Regions from separate parts of the Mesorhizobium sp. M0139 genome, predicted to be linked through region 3. Evidence: predicted binding sites of a transcription regulator. Region 3 holds the regulator's gene; each other region holds the start of a gene.
The links. Region 3 encodes LexA, which represses DNA repair genes until DNA is damaged. Its sites were predicted from a motif close to TGTTCNNNNTGTGTTCNG; they were not measured.
Positions count from the first base shown of each region.

Region 1 (3,273 bases), on a different contig from region 3:
CCGGGATCGCCGAGCGCCTCGGTGACGAAGGACGCCGCGATCAGGTCGTCGGCGTCGAGGCGTAGGGAGCCTTCGACACCCCCCATGATGGCCGCGACCTTCTGGAAGGTCTGCATCTCGTGTTCAGTAACGCTGGCGTCTCGCATCCTGGCTTTCAGATCGGCGATGCGTCGGCCCAGTGAGGCCGACGTTCCGATTTCTCTGTTCGACATGGTGGCCTGCTCCTCCCCCAACCCATGCTGTGGACGTACTCAAGTCTGCCTATATATAAGGCAGCGCGAATACAGTCGCCGCAACGCGCGATATCTGGGAAGGTTCCGGCGCCAAATAGTCACGAAATAATACGTGGTGGGACTCGGGTATGTTAAGCGCCGACGCGGCGATAGACACCGCAGCCAGCGGCTGCGGCCATCGGCCTGGCCAACCCGCGTGGCGGGTCGCGAACGCGGGTCGGACTTGATCGCTGCGCGAACAGTCAGCGAGAAGCCGGCACCACGCCGGACACCGAGCGCGCCGTTTCGGGCGAAAACACCACGAAAGCAAAAACCAGAACGGCAGCGGCGACGATGAGCGAGCCGCCGGCGACGATCGGTTCAAGCGCCGGGTTTCCCTGCAGCATCACATACAGCGCCGGCAGCATGATCACCAGGCCGAGTGTGTAGAGCCCGTAGTGGATCATGGCGATGCGACGCGCCGCCTTTTGCGGATTGAGCGCGTAGTAGCCGCCGAAGATGGCGCTCGTCACCCAACCGAGCAGATTGATATGCGCGTGCGCCGGAAAAGCGGCGTGGTCGCCCGAGATCGCCATCTGCAGGCCGGCCGCAATCCCCAACATCAGGAACAAGATGGCAGTTTTGAAAAAGAGTTCTGAAACCCTCGGCATGTCATTTCTCCCCCTATGCGGTCTGCGACCGCTTGCGACCTGGAGAATACACCCACGCGCAGAACTTTTCCACGCCCCGGTTATGGGGCCATGCCTGCACAGCTTTTTGCACGCTGTTCGACTTTTCTGGCTGCCACAACCCGGCGCCGCCGCGCTACGGCGTCAGCAAGATGTCGGCGCCCGCTCGCTCGTCGAACACCACCGCGCAGCCGCGCCCCAGCGCCACTGCCGACAGCGCGTTGGCCACCGTCTCGTCCGGCGATACGAAATCACCGGTCAGCACTCGCAACTCCTCCACCGCCCTGGCCATTGACACGCAGTGCCCGGCAACGCGATCGCTCGTGCAGGCGTCAATGACGCTGACGAGGTCGATCATCTCGAACTGGCCCATACCGGCCTCCACAAAAACAGCGTCCCGTCGCGGATATGAACGCCGAGGCGAGAGACAATGTTCCGCAGGTCCGATGCCCAGGCGGAGCACTCGACAGCCCGACCTGGAACGGGCCGGCCGGCGACAACCGCTTCGCTTGACAATAGGCCCTGTTTGTTCTCTATTTGTTCGGCAAAAACGCCTCTCACAACAGACGCGGCTAATGCTGCAACGCCGCAAAGGGAACGGTCGGGATGGAGCCCACCATCCTGCATGCGGATCTCGACGCCTTCTACGCCTCGGTCGAGCAGCTGCTCGCCCCGGCGCTCAGGGGCAAGCCGATCGCCGTCGGCGGCGGCGTCGTGCTTGCCGCTTCCTACGAAGCCAGGGTTTTCGGCGTGCGCGGCGGCATGCCCGGACGACGCGCGCGCGAGCTTTGCCCCGGACTGATCTTCGTCGGCGGCCATTTCGCCGACTATCAGCGGCTGGGCGACGCCGCCATCAAGGTGCTCGACGATTTCACGCCGCTGGTCGAGCGGATTTCCATCGATGAAGCCTTTGCCGACGTCGCCGGCTGCACGCATCTGTTCGGGCCGCCGGCCGAGATCGCCGCCACGGTGCGTCGGCGCGTCCGGGCAGAGCTCGGCCTGCCGATCTCGATCGGCGTGGCGCGCACCAAGCATCTGGCCAAGATCGCCTCGCAGGTGGCCAAGCCCGACGGCCTGGTGGTGGTCGATCCGAACACCGAACTTGCCTTCCTGCATGATCTGCCGGTCGGCCTGATGTGGGGCGTCGGCCCGGCGACCAAGGCGCGGCTGGCCGAGATCGGCATCGAGACCATCGGCCAGTTGGCAAAGACGCATAGCGGGGCGCTGCGAAGGTTGCTCGGGCCCGCCACCGGCGAAAAGCTGGCGTCGCTGGCATGGAACCGCGACCCGCGAAAGCTCGAACCCCACAGGCGGTCGCATTCCGCCGGCGCGCAGTCGGCGCTTGGCAGACGGCCGGCCGAGGCGCGTATCTTCGGACCCGTCCTGCTGCATCTGGCAGACCGGGTCGCCAGCCGGCTCAGGGCGAAATCACGGCCCGGGCGCACGGTGACGGTGCGCGTGCGTTTCGCCGATCTGCACGCGGTCACACGCTCGCTGACGCTCGAGCAACCGATTTCGGCAACCGCGATGCTGGCCGAAATCGCCGGGGAGCTGGTGCGCGGCGTGCTGGCCGCCAACCCTCGGGAGAAGACCATCTCGTTGCTGGCGATCTCGGTGTCGCAGCTGGAAGAAAGTGTCGAGCTACAGTTGGAGCTGCCGCTCGGGCTTGCCGATGAAAAGCAGCGGCCCGGCAGCAGGCAAGGCCTGGCGCGCTTTGGCGCCGATAGCGCCATCGACAAGATCCGCCAGCGCTTTGGCAGAGAGGCTGTCGGCTATGGCGCCGTGGCGCTGGAAGCCCGGCGCTCGGTTCCCGATGCCTTCCGCGAACTGGCGGAGAAGGAACTGTGAGTGCGGCGCGACGGCAAGGCCAATGTTTAGGCTGGACCCCTCCGCGCTGCATTGCCGCTCTGTTTGAGCAGGCCGACCAACCAGGCCAGACCCGCCGCAGTTTCGGACATTTTTCGCACCGCAACCCGGCCACGCCATGCACGCCCAAGAACAACGCTTTGTCGATGAAGGTGGACTTGCAGTTAGCGCATCGGCGCCAAGAAAAACCGGGATGGGACAGCGAGGCCGCGAAGGTTGACAGTGCCGATCCGTCTGGCATTATCGCGTAAGCTTGGAGGATTCACTATGAAGAAAACCTATTCGAAGCCTGTTCTGGTCAAAAAAGGCAAGCTTTCGCAGGTTACGGCGCTCGCCAATGGAGCGGGTTCCGGCCCGATCGAGTGAAGTCGTTGAGTCGGCTGTCGCCTGATCTGGCGGCCTCGCCTGACACTGGAGATGCGGCATGAAGAAGACCTATTCGAAGCCGGTGCTGGTCAAGAAGGGCAAGCTCTCGCAGGTTACAGCCGACAATGGTAACGGCTCCG
Region 1 covers NZ_JAMYTN010000029.1:20,516-23,788, reverse strand. The annotation lists gene NKJ58_RS29875 (hypothetical protein) at 1-212, opposite strand, end outside; gene NKJ58_RS29870 (heme-copper oxidase family protein) at 476-883, opposite strand; gene NKJ58_RS29865 (hypothetical protein) at 1,038-1,274, opposite strand; gene dinB (DNA polymerase IV) at 1,508-2,749, shown strand; gene NKJ58_RS29855 (hypothetical protein) at 3,035-3,133, shown strand; gene NKJ58_RS29850 (hypothetical protein) at 3,192-3,273, shown strand, end outside.
Region 1: the regulator LexA is predicted to act here: its motif matches at 1,429-1,446, upstream of dinB (DNA polymerase IV).

Region 2 (3,273 bases), on a different contig from region 3:
TTCGCGCAACGGTCGCGAGGTACCGACAGCGATGCGGCTGACGGCGCCGTCGACGCGAAACAAAAGCAGCGCCAGCATCCTTGCGCCCTCGCCGCGGCGTTCGAGATCGGCCTTCAGCGTCACCGCCAGCAAGAGCACCAGCCGTTCGATCTCGGCGGTCAGCACGACCGGCTCGGCCAGGTGGCGTTCGACCGAAAGCGGGGCCACGGGCAGGCGCGGCGATACCGCCTCGTCGAGGCGACCGAGCGCCTGGTCAAGACGCAACAGCAAGGTCGCGCCGAAGCGACGGGCGAGCGGCGCGCGCGGCGCTGCCATGACCGCGCCGGCGGTCCGCAGGCCGACGCTTTCCAAGCTGGCGCGGATATCGGCCTCCATGCGCAGTGCCGCCAGCGGCAAGGGGGCGAGCAGCGCTTCCTCCTCGCCGGAGACAACGATGCGGTTGCCGCAGAAGCGCGCCGCCGCCCAGGCTGCACCCGGCGTCGCGGCCAACCCGGCGCGGACATCGAAACCCTGCTGGAAAAACCGCGCAAGGATGTCGTCCAGCATGGCGCGCTCGCCGCCGAACAGATGCGTGCAGCCGGTGACGTCGAGATAAAGGCCATCAGTACCGTCGAGCGCCACCAGCGGCGTATAGCGATCGCACCAGTCGGCGAGGCCTTCGAGCAGCCGGCGATCGGCGTCCGGATCGGCCTCGACGATGTCGATCGAGGGATGCATGGCGCGCGCATCGGCAATGCCCATGCCAGGCTTCAGATGCAGCGCCTCAGCCCGCTCGTCGAGGGCCGATATGCGCTGGGCGTTGCGGTCGCGATGGCTGATCACGAGCGGTGGGTGAGATGGCGGCAGATGATCCGAAGGCCGGGAACGCCACGACCGTCCCAGGCGCTGGCGCAGGATCCGTTCTGCCGCCAGATGCGGGAACCACAGCGACAGAATTCTCTGCCCGTTTTTCGCGGGGCTTTCTTTCTTCGAATGCGTGTTCATCGGGGTTCCACTCCAGTGTGAATTGTCCAGGCAGAGCGGTGCGGCTCTTGCCGATGCTGACGGTGAAGGCAGGGTGGCCGATCGACCCGGCAAGCGGCCCGGCGATCGTCCGGCGCGATGTCGCTGGTGCAGCCGACACGATGAGGCGCACCGGGGCGGCGGTCGGCTCGGCTTCGCCGGCCTGGCGCAGCAGGAATACCGGCCGGCCGGCGTTTTGGGCGCGCGCGTGCAGCCGGCGCGTCGCGGTGAGGTCGAGCCGCTGCGGGCTGCCACGGATTTCGAGGATGATTGCGGCGAGCGCCGTCATCTTGGCGGCCTCCTCGGCTACCCACAGCGCATCGGTGAGTTTCGGCGCCTCGGAAAACAGCAACTGCTCCGGTGCGATACCGAACATGCCCTGCAATCCCCTGGCATAGGGAAAGCCGGCCTCGCGAAAAATCTCCGACGTGCCGATCCACAGCACGGGCAAGGGCTGGCCCTTGAGGATCAGGCTGACAAGCGACAGCACAAAGCCTGCGACGGCCCCGGCATTGCGGGTCTCAAGGCCATGGATTTCGCTCAAGGCGGCTTTCGGAAGGCCGCCGCTGAGGGCCGCATCGAGGCGTTCGATGCCGGTGGCCAGGAAAGCATCCGGCAAAGCTGCGGCAAGCCCGCGCCGGATGATGGTAACATCGGAATCGGGTTCAGGCGCGGCGTGGAGACAGCCCTCAGCACGCGCACGAGGTCGCTCGCCGGCCGGCACGGCCAGGCGCTCGGGCAGCGTTCCCTCGATCTTCGCGATCTGGCGGCGCAGGGCAAAAACAGTCTCCCGCGCCACGGCTGATGTCGCCATGACGGTCAATTTCTCTCATAATTGTTCCTGTTATGTTCCTATAGATTCCAGAGGGTGCCGAAAGAGTCAAGCGGAGTCAGAAGGAATTTATTCCTTGATCAAAGGTGGCGAGGCCAACCTTGGACTTTGGTCGCAGCCATTCGGCGCAAAGAAACAGTCATCGGCCAGGTACCCGTCCATTTGCCGAGTCCGGAGGGAAAGCCTATATGCCGGGATCAAAGGACAAAGCATGGCCCGCATCTACAAGACCCGCACCTGGCACGATGAACTCTCGCCCTCGATCGAAGAGATGGAGTTTCTGGCGCTGGAGGCGTACGCGCATCTGCCCGACGATTTCCGCAAGCTGACCGGCGAGATCGTCATCATGATCGCCGAATTCCCGACCGACGAGATCATGGACGATCTGTCGCTGGAGACGCCGTTCGATCTGCTTGGCCTGTTCGAGGGCCGCGGCATCGCCGAGCGCTGGAACCCGCAGACCGGCGAAGGCCCGAACCGCATCACCCTCTACCGCCGCGCCATCCTCGACTACTGGGCCGAGAACGAAGAGACGCTGGGCGACATCGTCACCCACGTGCTGATCCACGAGATCGGCCACCATTTCGGCCTGTCGGATGATGATATGGAGAAAATCGAAGAGGCGGCGGAGTGAGGCTGCGCCGATATTCAGGTGAAGCCGGCCTGCGAACGGCAGCTTCCTGCGCTTCCGGTGCTCGCGTACTTTAAGTACGCTCCGCTCCGGTTCTCGGAAACCACTGTTCTCGGCTCGGCCTGACCTGAATCTCGACACAGCCTGCGTCCGTGCCTGGCAAAGCCTACCAGTCGCTCAGCTTGGTATCCGGCCCGTATTCCTGGCCGTCGATATCCTTCACCACCGCCTGGCCGCAGCGCATCGATTTGGTCTTCTTGTCATAGGCGTAGGTCGGCGAGCCGTACAAATGCCAGCCCTTGTTCAGCGCCGCGGTTACCTTGTGACAGAAGGTGGAATCATCGGGGGCGGACAGAAAGCGGTAGAGTCTCATGGGTCAGGTCCTGTCGTAAGTTCTGTCTTGTAGGGCGGGATATTCCGAAGCCGGCTTAGGCAATCATGCGCCGATGGCGGCGGCCTTCGCCAGCAGTTTTTCGACTTGCGCCAGGTGCAGCCGTTCGACCATCCTGCCATCCAGCGCAATCACGCCCTTGCCGGCATTTTCGGGCAAGGCGAAAGCCTCTTTCACCGCATGCGCCTCGGCAAGGGCTTCGGGCGCGGGGGCAAAGGCGCGATTGGCGGCTTCGATCTGGGCCGGATGGATCAGCGTCTTGCCGTCGAAGCCCATGGCCGCCCCTTCCGTGCATTCGCGCGCAAACGCGTCGAGGTCGCGAAAATCGTTGGAGACGCCGTCGAGCATGTCGATGCCGCCGGCCCGCGCCGCCAGCACCATCTGCATCAGCCAAGGCACGAGGTAGCGCCGATCGGG
Region 2 covers NZ_JAMYTN010000001.1:408,579-411,851, reverse strand. The annotation lists gene NKJ58_RS02040 (DUF6504 family protein) at 1-822, opposite strand, end outside; gene NKJ58_RS02035 (ImuA family protein) at 764-1,816, opposite strand; gene NKJ58_RS02030 (metallopeptidase family protein) at 2,046-2,468, shown strand; gene NKJ58_RS02025 (DUF1737 domain-containing protein) at 2,632-2,838, opposite strand; gene NKJ58_RS02020 (HpcH/HpaI aldolase/citrate lyase family protein) at 2,902-3,273, opposite strand, start outside.
Region 2: the regulator LexA is predicted to act here: its motif matches at 1,839-1,856, upstream of NKJ58_RS02035 (ImuA family protein).

Region 3 (3,273 bases):
GATGACGGCAACGCTGTCGTCGATCAGCTCCTCGATTGCGGCCGCGTCGACGCCCTCCAGCCGCAGCCGCGTTCCCGGCCGGGTCGAGGCGACGCCTTCGGCCATGTAGAGGTCGGTCGGGAAACTGTCGCCCTCGGCAACGATGACCGACCGATCCGGCCGCATGCCGAGCGCTGCGTGCAGCAGCTTGTAGATGTTGATCGAGGTTGTGTCGCAGACCACCGTCTGCCCATCAGCCGCGCCGATCAGTCGCCCGAGCTGATCTCCGAGTTCCACCGGCATGTTGAACCAGCCGGCGGTGTTCCAGGCGCGAATGAGATCGTGCGCCCATTCCTGCGTGGCGGCCTGCTGCAGTTCGCTGAAGACGACCGCTGACGCGGCGCCCAGGGAATTGCCGTCGAGATAAATCACGCCTTGCGGCAAGACAAAGCGTTCGCGCATGGAGCGCAGCGGATCGGCGGCATCCATTGCTTCGATTGTAGCGAGATCGGGTGTCGTGCTCATGATCCGGCGCCCCTCCATGGACAAACGCGCGCGGCGGAGCCTGCCGCCCAAACATGCCGGCGATCTTGAGTGGTCGCCCTTGAACTGTCAAACATTATATATAATTCACCCATTGAAAGGCTTTGATATATAATGATCCGCCGAGCGTTTATGTCTGATGGATCACGATGCTGGATGACGAGCAGACCTCGAAGACGGAAGCGGCCTATCGCCTGCTCAGGCGCGATATTCTTGCGACCCGGCTGGCGCCTGCCGCGCCGTTGAAGCTGAGCACGCTGCGCAACACCTACGGCATCGGCTGGACGCCGTTGCGCGAGGCGCTGTCGCGGCTGGAGGCGGAACGGCTTGTGACCGCCATCAGCAACCGCGGGTTTGCGGTCGCTCCCGTCTCTCGGGCGGAGCTCGAGGATTTGGCGCGTGCGCGGCTGGTGGTCGAACTGCCCCTGCTGGTGGAATCGATCGAGGAGGGCGACCGTGAGTGGGAAGACGCGGTCGTTGCCGCCCACTATCGTCTCTCACGGTGCGGGTCTGTTCTCGACGATCCATCGGATGATGCGGTCGACGCGTGGTACGAAAAACACGATGCCTTCCATGCGGCGCTGCTCAGTGCCGCGACATCCAGCTGGCTGCTGCGCTTCAATGCGACGATTTCCGACCAATTGCATCGCCATCACCGCTTTCTGGGTCTGGCCCCGACGCTGCGCGCCGCCGCCGGCCGCACGGATGGCCACCGGAAGGCCGTGGCGGCCCTGCGCGACGCCGTGGCGATCGAACACCATACCGCCCTGATGGAAGCGGCCCTCGATCGCGACGTCGAACGTGCGAAAACTCTGATGACCGCTCACATCGGCTACACGCTGCAGGTCTATGCCCAGAGCGAACCCGGCGCGGATGCTGCGCAGCCCCGTCCGAAAAGGAAGCGGCGATCGTAGCCGACGACGCAGGGCACTTTGTCTTCGTTTCACCCCGTTGCTGGCAACTGGGCGCAGGCGGCGCTCGCAGCGCCGAACGTTACGCTGAACAAAACGTCAACACATTCATTAAACTTTAAAAGGTTGCGGAACACAACTGGAACAGATAGTGTTTGTTCTGGGTTTGTTTTTTCTGATTCTGGTTTCAGAACCCTTGGGGGCCGCGATGCTGACGCGCAAACAACATGAGCTTCTGATGTTCATCCATGAACGCCTGAAGGAGAGCGGAATCCCGCCGTCCTTCGACGAGATGAAGGAAGCGCTCGACCTCGCCTCCAAGTCCGGCATCCACCGACTGATCACAGCGCTTGAGGAGCGCGGTTTCATTCGCCGGCTGCCGAACCGGGCGCGCGCGCTGGAAGTGCTGCGGCTGCCCGACTCGATCGCACCAGGCCTCAATGCGGCGAGGAAGTTTTCGCCGAGCGTCATTCAGGGCAGTCTTGGTCAAACCGGCCAAGGGCAAGGCGGCCAAGGACAAGGCGCGTTGGGCCAAGGCGGTCTCGGCCGCCAGATCAAGCCGGGCTCGCCGTCGCGTTCGATGTCGGCCGGCAATGACGATGCCGTTTCCGCGATTTCAATCCCGGTTATGGGACGCATCGCCGCCGGCGTGCCGATCGACGCCATCCAGCATCAGACCCATTCGATCTCGGTGCCGCCCGATATGATCATGGGCGGCGAACACTACGCGCTCGAGGTCAAGGGCGATTCGATGATCGAGGCCGGCATTTTCGATGGCGACACGGTCATCATCCGCAATGCCGACACAGCCAGCCCCGGCGAGATCGTGGTGGCGTTGGTCGACGATGAGGAAGCGACCCTGAAACGCTTCCGCCGCAAGGGCGCCTCGATCGCCCTGGAAGCCGCCAACCCGGCCTACGAGACCCGCATTTTTGGACCGGACAGGGTGAAGGTGCAGGGCAAGCTTGTCGGATTGATCCGGCGCTACTGAGCCGGCTTGGGTTTGTACTTTTCACGCTGGTTGTAAGGCGGCAGGCCGCGCGCTTCGCGGGAGAAGCGGCGTTGCTCGTGCCAGGGGCGATACGGCTTGTCGACGGCGAAGCGGATGGTTGGCGCTGCAGCTGCCGATTGCGGATCGAAGAAGACGGCGGCGCTGCCGTCGCGGGCCAGCTGTTTCTTCGTCACGACCAGCACCAGCGGGTCGCGGCACGGATTGTAGGCGGTGGCGTCATCGATGACGATCAGGCTCGCGAAGGCACAGGCCGGCCGCGCCGTCTTGCGGTCTTTCGCAAGCGCTACAATGGCTCCGGAAGGGTGCCGGGCGATACAGAGATCGCCGGTGCAATAGAAGGGCGAGCCGGGCGGCAGATCGAGCGGATCGAGATCGAACCGCGTATCTGTTGACTCGAAAATCTCAGGTGGGATAATGGTTTCGGCCCGCAGCGCCCGTTTCCAATTGTCCGTGGTGAATTCGTTGGAGCGTTCGCGGTTGAGGGCGAGTTCGCCGCCACCGATCGGCATGGCCACCAGATGCGCATCCTCGGATATGAGCACGTCGGGCGTAAGCACCTGCGGCACCGTCAACAGGCCGGCCAGCGCGAAAGGCACGGCCGCCAACCTGAGCCAGGTGGTGGCCATGGTGGCGATGACGAGGGCGACCGCCACCAACAGCACCGAGCGGATGGAGATCAGCCCGACGGCGTCGACCGGCGAGCGCTCGGAAATCCAGGCCGATATAGCGATCATCGCCATCAGACCCTTGCCCATCACATAGAGGAACGGCCCGTCGGCGCCGAACGGCATCGCCAGTGCGCTGAGCACGGCAAAAGGCATGACGATC
Region 3 covers NZ_JAMYTN010000002.1:15,163-18,435, forward strand. The annotation lists gene kynU (kynureninase) at 1-504, opposite strand, end outside; gene NKJ58_RS02515 (GntR family transcriptional regulator) at 672-1,436, shown strand; gene lexA (transcriptional repressor LexA) at 1,642-2,424, shown strand; gene NKJ58_RS02525 (ComEC/Rec2 family competence protein) at 2,418-3,273, opposite strand, start outside.